Regions from separate parts of the Paenibacillus sp. JT31N7 genome, predicted to be linked through region 1. Evidence: a T-box and tRNA genes for the amino acid it is inferred to sense, from the RefSeq annotation. Region 1 holds a T-box; the other holds one or more tRNA genes.
The links. The T-box of region 1 lies ahead of ileS (isoleucine--tRNA ligase). A T-box ahead of a tRNA ligase gene usually reads a tRNA of that ligase, here a tRNA-Ile.
Positions count from the first base shown of each region.

Region 2: it has a tRNA-Ile gene. The T-box ahead of ileS (isoleucine--tRNA ligase) is inferred to sense a tRNA for this amino acid. The anticodon was not compared.

Region 1 covers NZ_JCAUAT010000003.1:861,531-868,077, reverse strand. The annotation lists gene ileS (isoleucine--tRNA ligase) at 1-2,346, opposite strand, end outside; T-box leader at 2,399-2,655, opposite strand; gene AC58P5_RS18485 (arylamine N-acetyltransferase family protein) at 2,864-3,616, shown strand; gene AC58P5_RS18480 (flavodoxin family protein) at 4,026-4,574, opposite strand; gene AC58P5_RS18475 (LysR family transcriptional regulator) at 4,792-5,739, shown strand; gene AC58P5_RS18470 (glycerate kinase) at 5,729-6,547, opposite strand, start outside.
Region 2 covers NZ_JCAUAT010000001.1:1,447,130-1,453,676, reverse strand. The annotation lists gene AC58P5_RS06600 (hypothetical protein) at 1-1,481, shown strand, start outside; gene AC58P5_RS06595 (2'-5' RNA ligase family protein) at 1,601-2,113, opposite strand; gene AC58P5_RS06590 (phosphatidylglycerophosphatase A family protein) at 2,278-2,814, shown strand; gene AC58P5_RS06585 (hypothetical protein) at 2,936-3,103, shown strand; tRNA gene AC58P5_RS06580 (tRNA-Met) at 3,176-3,249, shown strand; tRNA gene AC58P5_RS06575 (tRNA-Ile) at 3,296-3,369, shown strand; tRNA gene AC58P5_RS06570 (tRNA-Leu) at 3,376-3,461, shown strand; gene AC58P5_RS06565 (alpha/beta hydrolase) at 3,623-4,564, shown strand; tRNA gene AC58P5_RS06560 (tRNA-Val) at 4,711-4,783, shown strand; gene AC58P5_RS06555 (DNA methyltransferase) at 4,880-5,047, shown strand; gene AC58P5_RS06550 (hypothetical protein) at 5,076-5,255, opposite strand.

The sequences.
Region 1 (6,547 bases):
GGCTTCGTCCGCTTTCGGATAGTCGGTCAGATGCACACTGCCTTTGCCGCCGAGATTGCCGTATACGTCTTCCGCGATCAGCGGAGCGTAAGGTGCGATCATCCGAGCAAGCGTGAGCAGAACTTCGTGCAGTGTCTGATACGCCTCCACTTTGTCTTCGGACATGCCGCTTCCCCAGAAACGGTCACGCGAACGCCGGATGTACCAGTTGCTCAGCTCATCCACGAACACCTCGATCTGCTTGGCCGGGTTGAGGAAGTCGTTCGCATCCAGTCCTTTGACGACACTTGCGAGCGTGCTGTTCAGCCGCGACAAAATCCAGCGGTCCAGCTCATTGCGTTTCGGCTTCCGTTCGAACGAACCCGGATCAAACCCGTCGATATCGGCATACAGGGCAAAAAACGCATGCGTGTTATGAATCGTATCGACGATCTTCGATTTCGCTTCCGCCACGATTTGTTTGGAGAAGCGTTTGCTGTTCCACGGTGCGCTGTCCGACAGAAGCGCCCAGCGGAACGCATCCGTTCCGAATTCTTCGACGATGTTCCACGGATCGAGGACATTGCCCTTGCTCTTGGACATTTTGAGCCCGTTCTCATCCAGCACGTGGCCCGTTGAAATGACCGCCTTGTACGGCGCCCGGCCGTTGTACAGCGTCGAAACCGCCAGCAGGCTGAAAAACCATCCGCGCGTCTGGTCGATGCCTTCGCAGATCATATCCGCGGGGTACTGCTCGCCGAACGTTTTCTCGTCTCCGAACGGATGATGATACTGGGCGAACGGCATCGAGCCGCTGTCGAACCAGACGTCGATCACTTCCGGCGTTCTCTCCATCACCCCGCCGCACGAACAGCGGAGCTTGACGTCATCCACGTACGGCTTGTGAAGCTCCAAGTTCTCGTCCACGGGATCGACGGCACGCTCACGCAGTTCACGGTGGCTTCCCGGAGCAAATTCCTCTCCGCAATCCCCGCATACCCATACGTTAAGGGGCGTTCCCCAGTACCGGTTGCGGCTGATATTCCAATCCACCAGCTCTTCCAGGAATTTTCCGAAACGGCCTTCGCGGAGATGGCCGGGATACCAGTTCACTTCGTTGTTGTTCGCGATAAGCTGATCCTTGACCGCCGTCGTGCGGATAAACCAGCTTTCCATGGCGTAATAGAGCAGCGGTGACTTGCAGCGCCAGCAGAACGGATAGCTGTGCTCATAACGTTCTTTGGCGAAAAGCAGACCGCGTTCCGACAGCTTTTTCACGATATCCACGTCGCAGTCTTTCACAAACCGGCCCGCAAAATCGGTGATTTCCGAAGAATAGGTGCCGTCCTGCTTCACGACATGGACGAAATCGATCCCATGCTGGCGTGTGGTGCGGTAGTCGTCTTCCCCGTGCGCGGGCGCGATATGCACAATCCCGGTTCCGCTCGCATCGCTGACATACTCGGCATCTACGACCAGATGGCCTTTGTTCAGGTTCAAATAACCGAAAGGCGGCTCGTAAGGAGTTCCGACGAACTCGGCTCCTTTGTGGACGGAAAGAATTTCCGCTTTGCCTTCGAAAACTTTCTCGGCGAGATTTTGCGCCGTCACGTACACTTCTCCGTTATGCTTCACTTTGACATAGTCAAGATCCTTGTTTACCGCCAGCGCCACGTTGGCCGGAAGCGTCCAGGGGGTCGTCGTCCATGCGAGGAAATATTCGTCCGCCGCTTTGCTCTTGAACTTGACCGTGGCACTCAGGTCTTTCACATCCTCGTAGCCCTGCGCCACTTCGTGCGAGCTCAGCGTCGTCTGGCAATCCGGGCAGTACGGGCTGACACGGTGGCCCTTGTACAGAAGCCCTTTCTTGTGAATGGTTGACAGGATATGCCAGACGCTCTCGATGTAATCGTTCGTCAGCGTCACATACGGATGCTCCATATCGGTCCAATAAGCGATGGCCTCGGTGAGCTCGCGCCACTGCTTTTCATATTCGAACACGCTGTTCTTGCACGTTTCCACAAACTTGGCCACGCCGTATTCCTCGATCTCCTGCTTGCCCGAAATGCCCAGCTGCTTCTCTACGCCCAGCTCGACCGGAAGCCCGTGCGTATCCCAGCCCGCCTTGCGGACGACACGGTAGCCCGACATCGTTTTGTAGCGCCCGATAAAATCCTTCATGACCCGGCCGAGCACATGCCCGATATGCGGCTTGCCGTTCGCGGTAGGCGGACCTTCATAGAAGACGAAGTTCGGCTTTCCTTCCCGGTTCTCGATCGAACGGCGGAACGTATCGTCCTCCCTCCACTGGTTAAGAACGCGCAGCTCGCGGGTTCTCGCTTTTTCTTTGACATCCACTTTATTCATGTTCCGTCATCCTTTCGGCTTCGTTCTGAAGACAACAAAAAAATCCCGCCCCGTAAGGGACGAGATTGGTTCTCGCGCTACCACCCTTTTTCCGCCAAAGCCTTGTTGATAAAAGCTCAGCGGCACCTCATCTGCGTACGATCATACGCGTCCCTTGTAACGGCGGGATCCCGGGTCAGCTTACTTGCCTGCTTCAGCTTTCCTTCTCGGAGAGGATTTTCTGCTCATTCTTGTACATTGGCTTTCAGCGCGCGGCCAACTCTCTGGGGAACAAGGGATCAGCGTACTCGTTCTCGTCAATGAATTTCTCGGGTTCATTTTCAGATATTCCATTTTTACAGCATTTTCGGCAAAATGTCAACCCGTGTTTGTCCGTATGCGCTGCGGCGGGCGGTGATTTCGTTACCCGCTCCTTTTTTACCTAGTTTTTTCCAGTGGTACTTGTGTGGCTTTCAATAAGGAGGTAGTCTTGAAGAGAACAATCAGTCGGACTCTTGCCTTTGGAGGAGGTGCTTGTATGAATGTCGAGGTTTATTTGAAAAGAATTCACATCGGCCGTCCGGCCAAGCTGGATCTGGCTGCCCTTAAGGAGCTTCAGCGTCAGCATATGCTGCACGTGCCTTTTGAAAATCTGGACGTAATCCGTCAAGTACCGATCACGCTGGATATCGCTTCCTTTTATGAAAAGGTGATCGGGCGCCGCCGCGGAGGCTTCTGCTACGAGCTCAACGGACTTTTCAGCACACTCCTCAAGGAGCTTGGTTTCACGGTGCGCCTCATTGCGGCTACCGTCGGCAAGCCGGACGGAACGTGGGGGATGCGGGAAAGCCATGCGACCATACTGGTCGAGCTGGACCAATCGTACCTGGTCGATGTCGGATTCGGCGACTCCGCCCGCTCTCCCGTTCCGCTGGACGGGACGCCCGTGCAGGATGTAAGCGGCGTCTACCGGGCCGCGAAAGTACCGGAAGCCGAAGGCTTGTACGATCTCCAGCGGGAAGGTGAGGACAGCGTCTGGAACACGCTGTACCGCTTCTCGACGGCGCCCCGCTCGCTGGAAAGCTTTGCGGAAGCGTGCACGTTCAACCAGACGTCGCCCGAGTCTCATTTTACGCAGAAGCTGCTGGCGACAAAAGCGACTGCGGCGGGTCGGTTAACGATTTCGGGCGACCAGCTGATCGAAACGGCCGGAGACGTCAAAAGCAAGCGGCCGCTGGCCCCGGAGGAGCTGGAGAAGACGCTGAACAGCCGGTTGGGCCTGTTCGTCTGAAAGGCGGAAAGCCTGTGCGCTCGCTTAGAGCTGACCGGCTTTCCGGCGTTTGCCGCCGCGAGGCGAAACTTCGGTCTTTTGAGCTTGCTGCGGCGCTTCAAGACGAGTGGTGCCGGGCGGCCGCATAAAGCCGACATGCTTTCCGGCGTTTGCCGTCGTGGCGATACTTCGGCTTTCCGGCGTTTGCGGAGGCGCTTCAATGTGTGATACCGGGGCATCCGCTTAAACCGACATGCTTTGTGGCGTTTTCCGCCGGGGCGATTTCGGCTTGCCGCAAACGCCCGGAACGCGAATAACCGGTCATTTCGCATAGAACGGACCGGCTATCGATGCGTATTCGGCTGTATCCCTCTTCAGACCGTCTTGTCTTCCTCCGATGCTCCCGCCTGCGCCATACTACGTGCCTTTCTTATTGCAGCGCCGCCAGCTTGTTTCGAAGCCGCTCCGCCGCAAACATTCCTTCCGCGTCCTGAAGGACATCGCCCGGTTTATTTCCTTTGCCGAGGATATAACCTTCGAAGCGGATGCCCATAAAGTCGAAAATATACTGAAACTGCTGAATCATCGGCAGTCCTTTGATTTCCGGCAGGTCTCCTCCGACGGCAATGACGTAGGCTTTTTTGGCGGCCATCGTTTTTTTGAAATCGGGATAGTCCCCGTCCCTCATCATCTGCGACCAGCGGTCCACGAAGTTTTTCATGATTCCCGACATGCTGTACCAGTACACCGGGGTCGCAAAAATCAGAACATCGGCGGCGAGCACCCGGTCGATCACTTCCTTGTAATCGTCGTTCATCTCCGGAAACCCCTCTTCCGCATGACGCCCGTCTATGATCGGCCGGATCGTATAACCGTTAAGCTGAATCCGGTCGGCTGTCAGGCCTTTCACGGCTTCCTCCGTCAGCTGCTCCGTATTTCCGTCGGGGCGGGTTCCCCCGTAAATTACTGCGATTGACATGGCTGCGTTCACTCCTCGGTTCGATATGTCGGCAGGCTCGTGCCCGTCCGCAGTGCGAGCGGGGGGGATGCCTCGTTCGCTTCATTTAGCGAATTGTTCCGGTGCCTTCAGGCCTTGCCGGACACTGCCCTCTCATTTTACAATAAAGAGAACGATCAACAAAGCCGATTATTTTGATTATATCAATCAATAATTTCGATGAAAGAGAGATGCAGCGATGGAAACCAAACAGCTTCTGACGTTTAAAACGGCCGCCGAAAACCTGAACTTTACCCAGACGGCCCGGATGCTTAACTTCGCCCAATCCAGTGTGACCGCGCAAATTAAAGCTCTGGAATCCGAGCTTGGAGTTCCCTTGTTCGAACGGCTCGGCAAACGGCTCGTTCTAACGGAAGCGGGACGCCAGTTTAAATCGTATGCCGATAAAATCATTACCCTGACGGAAGAAGCCAAACAGGCCGTCCGCGGGGACGAAGAGCAGGCCGGAACGCTTGTAATCGGCGCCCAGGAAAGCCAGTGCACGTATCGTCTTCCCGCTTTGCTCAAAGAATTCAAAGCCCGGTTCCCGAACGTGAAGCTGGTGTTCCGGCCTTCGAATTCGGATGCTCATGCCAGGGAGCAGCTGCTGGAGGGCGTACTGGATATCGCGTTTATTATGGACAGCTGCAAGCCGAGGGAAGCGCTGCATATCGAAACGCTGATCCGCGAGGAACTCAAGATCGTGGCCTCGCCCGATCATCCGCTTGCGGATGTGCGGAACATAACGCCCAAGCAACTGGAGCACGAAACGTTCCTGCTGACGGAAGCCGGCTGTTCCTACCGGACTATTCTGGAGAGGTCCTTCAGCTCCGTATCTGTCTATCCGCTGAACAAATTCGAGTTTGCGAGCATCGAAGCCATCAAGCAGTGCGTGATGTCGGGCCTCGGAATCGCCATTCTGCCCGGCATGGTTGTAGCGGCCGACCTGCGTGAAGGGAAGCTGGCCGAGCTGGCCTGGAAAGCGCCCGAGGACGCGCTATTCACCCAGATCGCCTGGCACAAGGACAAATGGATGACGCCGCCTCTGCTGGCCTTTATCGAGCTGACACGGAAAGTATTCCATGCCGGCGAGAAAGCTCCGCGGCACAATCCGGAAGCGGCGCCGGAAGCATCGCTTACTTCCTGAAGGCGAAAACGCGCATGACCTGCGCGGCCGTCTGTTCCAGCAGCTCCGGAGTGCGGCGCATGGCCTCACCGAGGGACATCGGCCCGTTTACGAGGCTGAACACGGCCGTGACTCCCTGCCCGTAAAGCTCCTCGATTCCTTCGCCGACAGACCCGGCCAGCACTACAGCGGGCACGCCGTGCTTCGCGGCCAGCCCGGCGACTCCGGCCGGCGTCTTGCCTCCGGCCGTCTGGGCATCTATCCGGCCTTCTCCGGTCAGGACCAGATCCGCCCCCTTGACGGCCTCCTCCAGTCCCGTCACCGCGGAGACGATCGAGAAGCCCGATTCGAGCCTGGCATTCAAGAAGGCGAGAATGCCCCCGGCCAAACCGCCCGCCGCTCCCGTTCCGGGCATCCCGTGCAGGGCCGTGCCGGTTGCATCCCGAATCACATCCGCGAAGCGGGCGAGGTTGTGCTCCAGCCGGTCGACCATGTCCGGCGAAGCCCCCTTCTGGGGCCCGAAAACGGCCGAGGCGCCGGAAGGACCCGTGAAGGGATTGGATACGTCGCACGCCAGCGTAAACGTGCAGTCGGCCAGCCGCTTGTCGAGGTTCCCCGCGGAAATTCCGGCAGCCTCGCCCAGCGCTCCTCCCCCGGCACCGGCCGCGAGAACCTTGCCTTCGCTGTCCAGCAGGTCCACTCCCAGGGCCTGAAGCATCCCCGCTCCTCCGTCGTTCGTGGCGCTCCCGCCCAGGCCGAGTATAAAATGGCGGCAGCCCTGATCCAGCGCCGCCAGAATCAACTGCCCGAATCCGTAAGTGGACGTCAG
Region 2 (6,547 bases), on a different contig from region 1:
CCATTCAGCCCAAATCCCAGGTTGAGCTCAGCTACCTGGCGACGGTTGACAGCGGAGAAGGCGTAGAACTCAGCGAGCTTCGCTGGGTTGACATCGATGTTTACGTGTATCCGAAAAAAGAAACGCTCCAGCTCAGCGTCCCTGTGGGCGATCTTGTATGGAACGGAACGGAAACGTCCGAAATTCCTTCCGCTTCCGTGAAGAAATGGGGAGAAGCCTTCACCATTCCTACCTTGCAAACGCCGCTGGAATTCAAAACAACGAATATCAGCCGCGATACGGTCGGCACGAAAACGAACTCGGTCGTTCAGGTGCTTGTGACGAATCCGTCTTCCAAGCGCCAGACCCTTCCGAATATCGCCCTGGAAGGCAAAAGCGGCCTGCAGACGTATGACAGCAACCGAGCTGAATCCTCGCTTGCTCTTGAGCCAGGCGAGAAGAAATATATTCACTTTGTCATTCCTACGGAACTGAATACCGAGCTGGAAGCTCTGAATGTGGTCACCGCGGAGAAATATATTGACGCGCAGGAAAAGCCGGTTACGTACAATGTAGGCCGCGTTCATATCATGCTGCCGGCTAAGCAGGCCGATGCCCTGCCGGTTCAGGGAGTTTATGCTTTCGGTACCGCCATGAAGATGGATCCGCTCAACGAGCTGGTTCACCCGAATATGGATGTTTCCCTCGTGGAGCTTCATATGCAGCAAAATGACGAGGACGGTTTTAATACCGCTATTGCCAAGTTTAAGCTGACGAACAAATCCGGCGGGCCGCTTAACGTTCCCGCTTTTGCGACTGATCTCGTCAGCAGTGACGGTTACACTTATAACGGCAACAGACAGGGGACGACAACTCTGCGCGTGCTTCCTAACGCGTCCTACGTCGTAACTTATTCTTACGTTGTTCCGGCTTCCGAGACGGGAGAAGGACTGAAGCTTGCCTTGTATGAAACTCACGGAGCATCCGCTGCTGCAGGAGCACAGGCTTCCGGCGATAAGTCGGAAGACAAGAAGGCGCAAGAGACGAAGGTAAGTGCGGCGGAAGCCGGAGCTTCGTATAAATCTCTTCTGACCGCCTACAGCGTGAAACTTCAACCGCAGCCGGAGTCGAAGGATGAGCTCAAGCTGTATCCTTTGACCGTGAAAGTGAACAATTGGGAAATTTCGGCGATGTTTAACCAACAGCAGAACTACAATTACCGCCTAAAACTTTTATTGGATATCGAACAGGAGAAAGACGTAATTCTTGACCGTACGTTCTCCCAGCTGCAATTTGATATGTATGATAACGGCGGTACTCTTATCAATTCGGTCAAAAGCCCGTTTGTAGGGGAAAATAGACTGCAAAAAGGCTCGAATGTCATTAATTTTAATGCGGATTCCATGCAGTTGGATTTCCCTGTCACCGTCAAAGTCTATGAATCCTTCGTCAATGATAAAGGCGAGACGGCGAAGCGTCTTCTGACTACGTTTAAACAGTAGTCGAAAGCTCGGCAACTGCTTCGACAGAGCCGTTTGAGTCATGGCGGCTCTTTCCGCCGCACATAACCTAAAAAAGGCCTTCCGGTTAACCCGGAAGGCCTTTTCTAATGAAGCGTTCGTTACCCCTGGAGCGGGAATGACCGGATTACGGACCATTCGCCGTTTTCCTGTTTTCCGAGCAGGTGAATGCTGTCCACCTGGAAGGAAAAATCCACCGGCGTGTTTTTTACACTGGCCAGTACGTCATGCAGCTCATCGGCTCCCAGTTTCTGTCCGATGGTCAGATGGGGATGATAGCTGTAAGCCTTTTCTGTATCCACGAGAGGACCCGTACAAAGCTTGTCGTGAAGATCGATGACCGGTTCCACTTGTTCCAGTGCCAGATAGATGACGTTGTTAACCGGAAAATAAGAACTGAATCGGTTGAACGTAAGCTGGAACGGAGACACGGTCCCGCTCAGATCTTCCAAATGACTGACGGCAGCCTGAAGCTGCTCTTCGGTCCATTCTTCTTTTTCACGAACCGTAAGGTGGGGCGAAATCACCCTATAATAAGGATCGAACCTTTTTCTATAGCTGTTGGCAAATTCCTTAATCTCTGCGGATGGAAGAATGGCGATACCGTACATCATAATGGAATCCCTCCCTAAATTATGGTCGACTAGTTCTTATTATACCGTGTTTGTATCCCGCTCACAATTTCATTTTAAGACGAATCATGTCCGCGGGCGCCTACACCCGAAAATATGTGAAGTCATATACTGAACATATCGTGAAAGTTTAAGGGGAGAAGACCGTGAAACGACAGGTTCACAGCCGGGAAATTAAAAAGGTCGTTATGCAAAGGCTGGCAGACCGGGGAGCGAGTCTCGAAGACATCGCAGAGATCGTGTACGCCATGCAGGCGCCCTATCATCCCGGTTTATCGATGGATACGTGCATGCAGTCCATTCAGGCCGTATTGGGCAAAAGAGAGCTTCAGCACGCGATTCTGGTGGGAACCGAGCTGGATATGCTGGCTGAGCAGAAAAAGCTCACAGAACCGCTTCAATCCATTCTGGAAACGGATGAGAGTTTATTCGGGTGTGACGAAACACTTGCGATCGGTTCCGTTTTCGGCTACGGCAGCATTGCCATCACGACATTCGGCTACCTGGACAAGGAAAAGACCGGATTGATCAAACGGCTGGATACAAAGACCGGGGGCGCCGTGCATACCTTTCTGGACGATCTTGTAGCCGCCATAGCCTCGGCCGCGTCAGGGAGAATCGCCCATAAAAGCAGGGACGAAATAGAACGGAATGTTTCCGATGAAGATAACGAATACGTGTAAATTGCGCACTTCGCTGCTTTTTTATGAAAAATTTCGCTGACGGGGTTGGCCTACAAATAAGCGAATGCCTTTTTGGATATGCTATTTCTAGGCCAATAACATCATCAACGGAGTGAGGACCATGCAGTGGGTATATTGGGTAAAGCTGTACGATAGTAAGTTTCAAGCAGGTGTCCTTGCCAAGCGGATGGAGGAAGACTGGTGGATTTACGGCTATGAATGTCCGTCCGAAGTCGAAGTTTTCAAATCCAGAAAAGGACGTTTCGGTGTCCGTTACTCGGTTTATTAAAAAAGGGTTGACTTAAACGTACTTTGTATTGTATATTTATTTTTGTCGCTATACGGCATTGCTTGTTACTGACGCGGGGTGGAGCAGCCCGGTAGCTCGTCGGGCTCATAACCCGAAGGCCGCAGGTTCAAATCCTGCCCCCGCAATTAATCAAATTTTTTTTGCCTGTTTTTAGCCATACATAACATATCCGGGCCCTTAGCTCAGTTGGTTAGAGCGGTCGGCTCATAACCGATTGGTCGGGGGTTCGAGTCCCTCAGGGCCCATTATAAGCCGGAGTGGCGGAATTGGCAGACGCACAGGACTTAAAATCCTGCGGTAGGTGACTATCGTACCGGTTCGAGTCCGGTCTTCGGCATCTTGGCAACAACGACGAAATGAACAGAAAACTCCCTTCTTTCACTTATGCACACCGCAGAATGAGACTAGGGAGTTTTTTGTAGTTATTTTTTTCCTGTTAAGAAATGCCTGTATAACGGGTAAGGGTATAGTAAAACCAATAAACGGGGAGGCGTTACTATGGCGATACCGTTTGAGATCGTAATGGATCAGAGCAATGTCATTCGCGGAGATTTTTATCCGGCGTCTTCTATAGCGAGGGGCATTCTCATTGTCTCGCACGGCTTTAAGGGATTTAAGAACTGGGGAATGTTCCCTTACGCGGCTGCGAAACTGGCCCAGGACGTGGATGTCATTACGTTTGATTTTACACATAACGGAGTGGGAGAAGACGGACAGTCATTCAGTGAACTGGAGAAGTTTGCGAAGAACACGTACAGCCGTGAATTGGACGACTTGTCGACCCTGATCTCCGTCCTCACGGACGAGTGGGACTTTAAAAACAAGCTGCTGAAATCGGATCGTCAGAAGCCCGTTGTATTTTATCCTCATCACAGCAGGGGGATCAATCTTTCGAACGAGGAACATCAGCATAGGGGCTCCGCTAACCCGGTTAATAAACTTCCGGTCTTTTTGCTCGGTCACAGCCGCGGGGCGGGCGTAAGTCTGATCTACGCGCTGGATCATCCTACGGAGATTGCGGGAGTTATCAGCTGGAACGGAATCACGCAGGTGGATATTTTCGACGAGGCCGGCAAGGAGCAGCTGCGCAGCGAAGGACGCACTTATATCGCTAACGCGAGAACTAAGCAGCAGATGCCGCTCGATAAGGTCATCCTGGACGATCTGGAGGCCCGCAAGGAGGAATTCAATATCCTGGAACGGATGCGGGGAGCCGTGTTCCCGGTTGTGCTCATACAGGGCGAGGAAGACCATGCCAATCTGAGGGCAGGCTCCGAGAAACTTGTAGAGAACCAGCCGAAAGTCCAGTGGATTCAAATTCCCGGCGCCAATCATTCGTTCAATACGGTTCATCCGTTTGCGGGTACTTCCGGGGAGCTGGAGCAGGCCATCGAACATACGCTGCAATTTTTGAAAAGCAGAGTGGTACCGACGGAGTAAGAAATACGGGCCCCGGCAGGGGCCTTTTTAATTCGGCGATAGGGTGGAGCAACTTTGTAAATGTTTTATAAAAAAGTGTTGACAGTGCCGATAATCCTTGGTATTATACTACTTGTCACTAAGACAACTGAAGATTTTACAAACACGACTTGATAGCTCAGCTGGGAGAGCACCATCTTGACAGGGTGGGGGTCGTCGGTTCGAGCCCGGCTCAGGTCATACAAGAAAAACCCTTACTCTGTAAGGGTTTTTCGCCTTTTATGGGGAGTTTGAAAAGAGCAATTTGTGGATAAAAGATCCTGATCCCGAAGTTTGATGTGTGTATTTTACCTATTAACGCGTAGGATACATCCTAACCAAAAACCGGTTGAGCTTCTTCAATTCCTCATTAGGACCTCTATCGAGGAACAGGACCTTGTCCTTGATAACTGTTCAGGAAGAGGATCGACTGATTTTTTAAATGACGGACATTCTGAATATTGAGGAACATGGGATGACAGACTGAGTTTCCTCAGTCCAACGTATCAAAGACGGCATTCATAAAATATGCGACCTCTAGATCTGCCTCAGCAGCATCAAAACCAACAAACATTAAAAAGTTTTTGTACCGATTATAAATATCCGGATCATTGTCAGTACGATGTTGCGGGCGATCATAGGTCAAAAAATTATTAGTCATATTACTATACATGATTATCACCTCCGGTTTTATTATATAAAACAGAATTTGGCATGTATAGCTAATTTAAGGAATTTTGGACAGGCCAGAAATATATGGGAGGGTCATTTCATGCAGCTAAGGCAGTGAAAGAAATTTATATAAACAAGCTAGTGTTTAGAAATTGGTTTGGGGGAACGAATGCAGATGTAATTGGTGAAGGGGGTCGTCGGTTCGAGCCCGGCGCAGGTTATACAGGAAAAACCCTTACTCAGTAAGGGTTTTTCGCCGTTTATAGGGATTTTGAAAAGAGAACAAGATCAAACCCAAAATGTCTAGGCGGCATTTAGGAATACATGTTGGGTTTGTTTTTAAAAGTAAAGTTCAAATCGATCTGTTATTGTCTGATTACCAAAATATCACGAGGAGGGTTACCGGTACTTTGAATCTGTTGAATTTGCGAATTAGTAAGGTTGCGCCCTACTAAAATCAAGGAAGACGTTATATTATTGAAGTTGAAGTTTCCTAGATTTGCTACACTTTGACTTCCTCGAAACACGCGAAAAGATCCTTGGAAATTAATGCGTGAAAACAAAACCAATGTCACAGAATCCGTGGTTGAAACATTTCTTAGACGGAAACTGGAAAGAACGTTATCAAAACGAAAGGCTCCCAAATCCCGAATCGCTACACCTCCACGTCTAAGAACAATCCGCCGATTTGTAAAATTATTGCCGGAGAAAAGCTGGAGTCTTACATCTTGATTTGCCAATTCTATCACCCTTTCTTTTGAGATGATATATCCTATGATTGTTTGCGAGGATAAGTGCGGGCGAGTATGAAGGCAAAGTCATCATTTCTTGAAATCAGATATGTATATAGAAAGGTCCGTTTGAAAAGGCGGGGACCAATAAGACTTCTCGGCAAAGAAGTTTCTCCACGGCTAATGAAAAACTAGGAGGAAAATGTCGCGCTTAACGATGTAATCGAATCGCAGGCGCTTGAGATGGCTGACGTAAGGAGCAGAGGGATTGTGCAACAGTTCCCAACATTTTTTATGTCGTAGTCATTGTTGATCAGCCATCAAGGTATAACAACGAATAAACGAGGGCTTGAAATTATGTAAAGCAGGCAATATGAAATGTAAATCGCTAGCCACTATCGTTTCATAGAGTTTTGCGATACTTTTGACATACAAAAAGAAGCAATTGTTAGGGATAGATTATTGTGACAAGCTGGTTTAAGCTGAAAACAGCGATACGACTGGTTATTTAGCATTCGGGAAAGACCGCGAAAGTTTAAATTGTCATCTTGCCAGGGTGGAT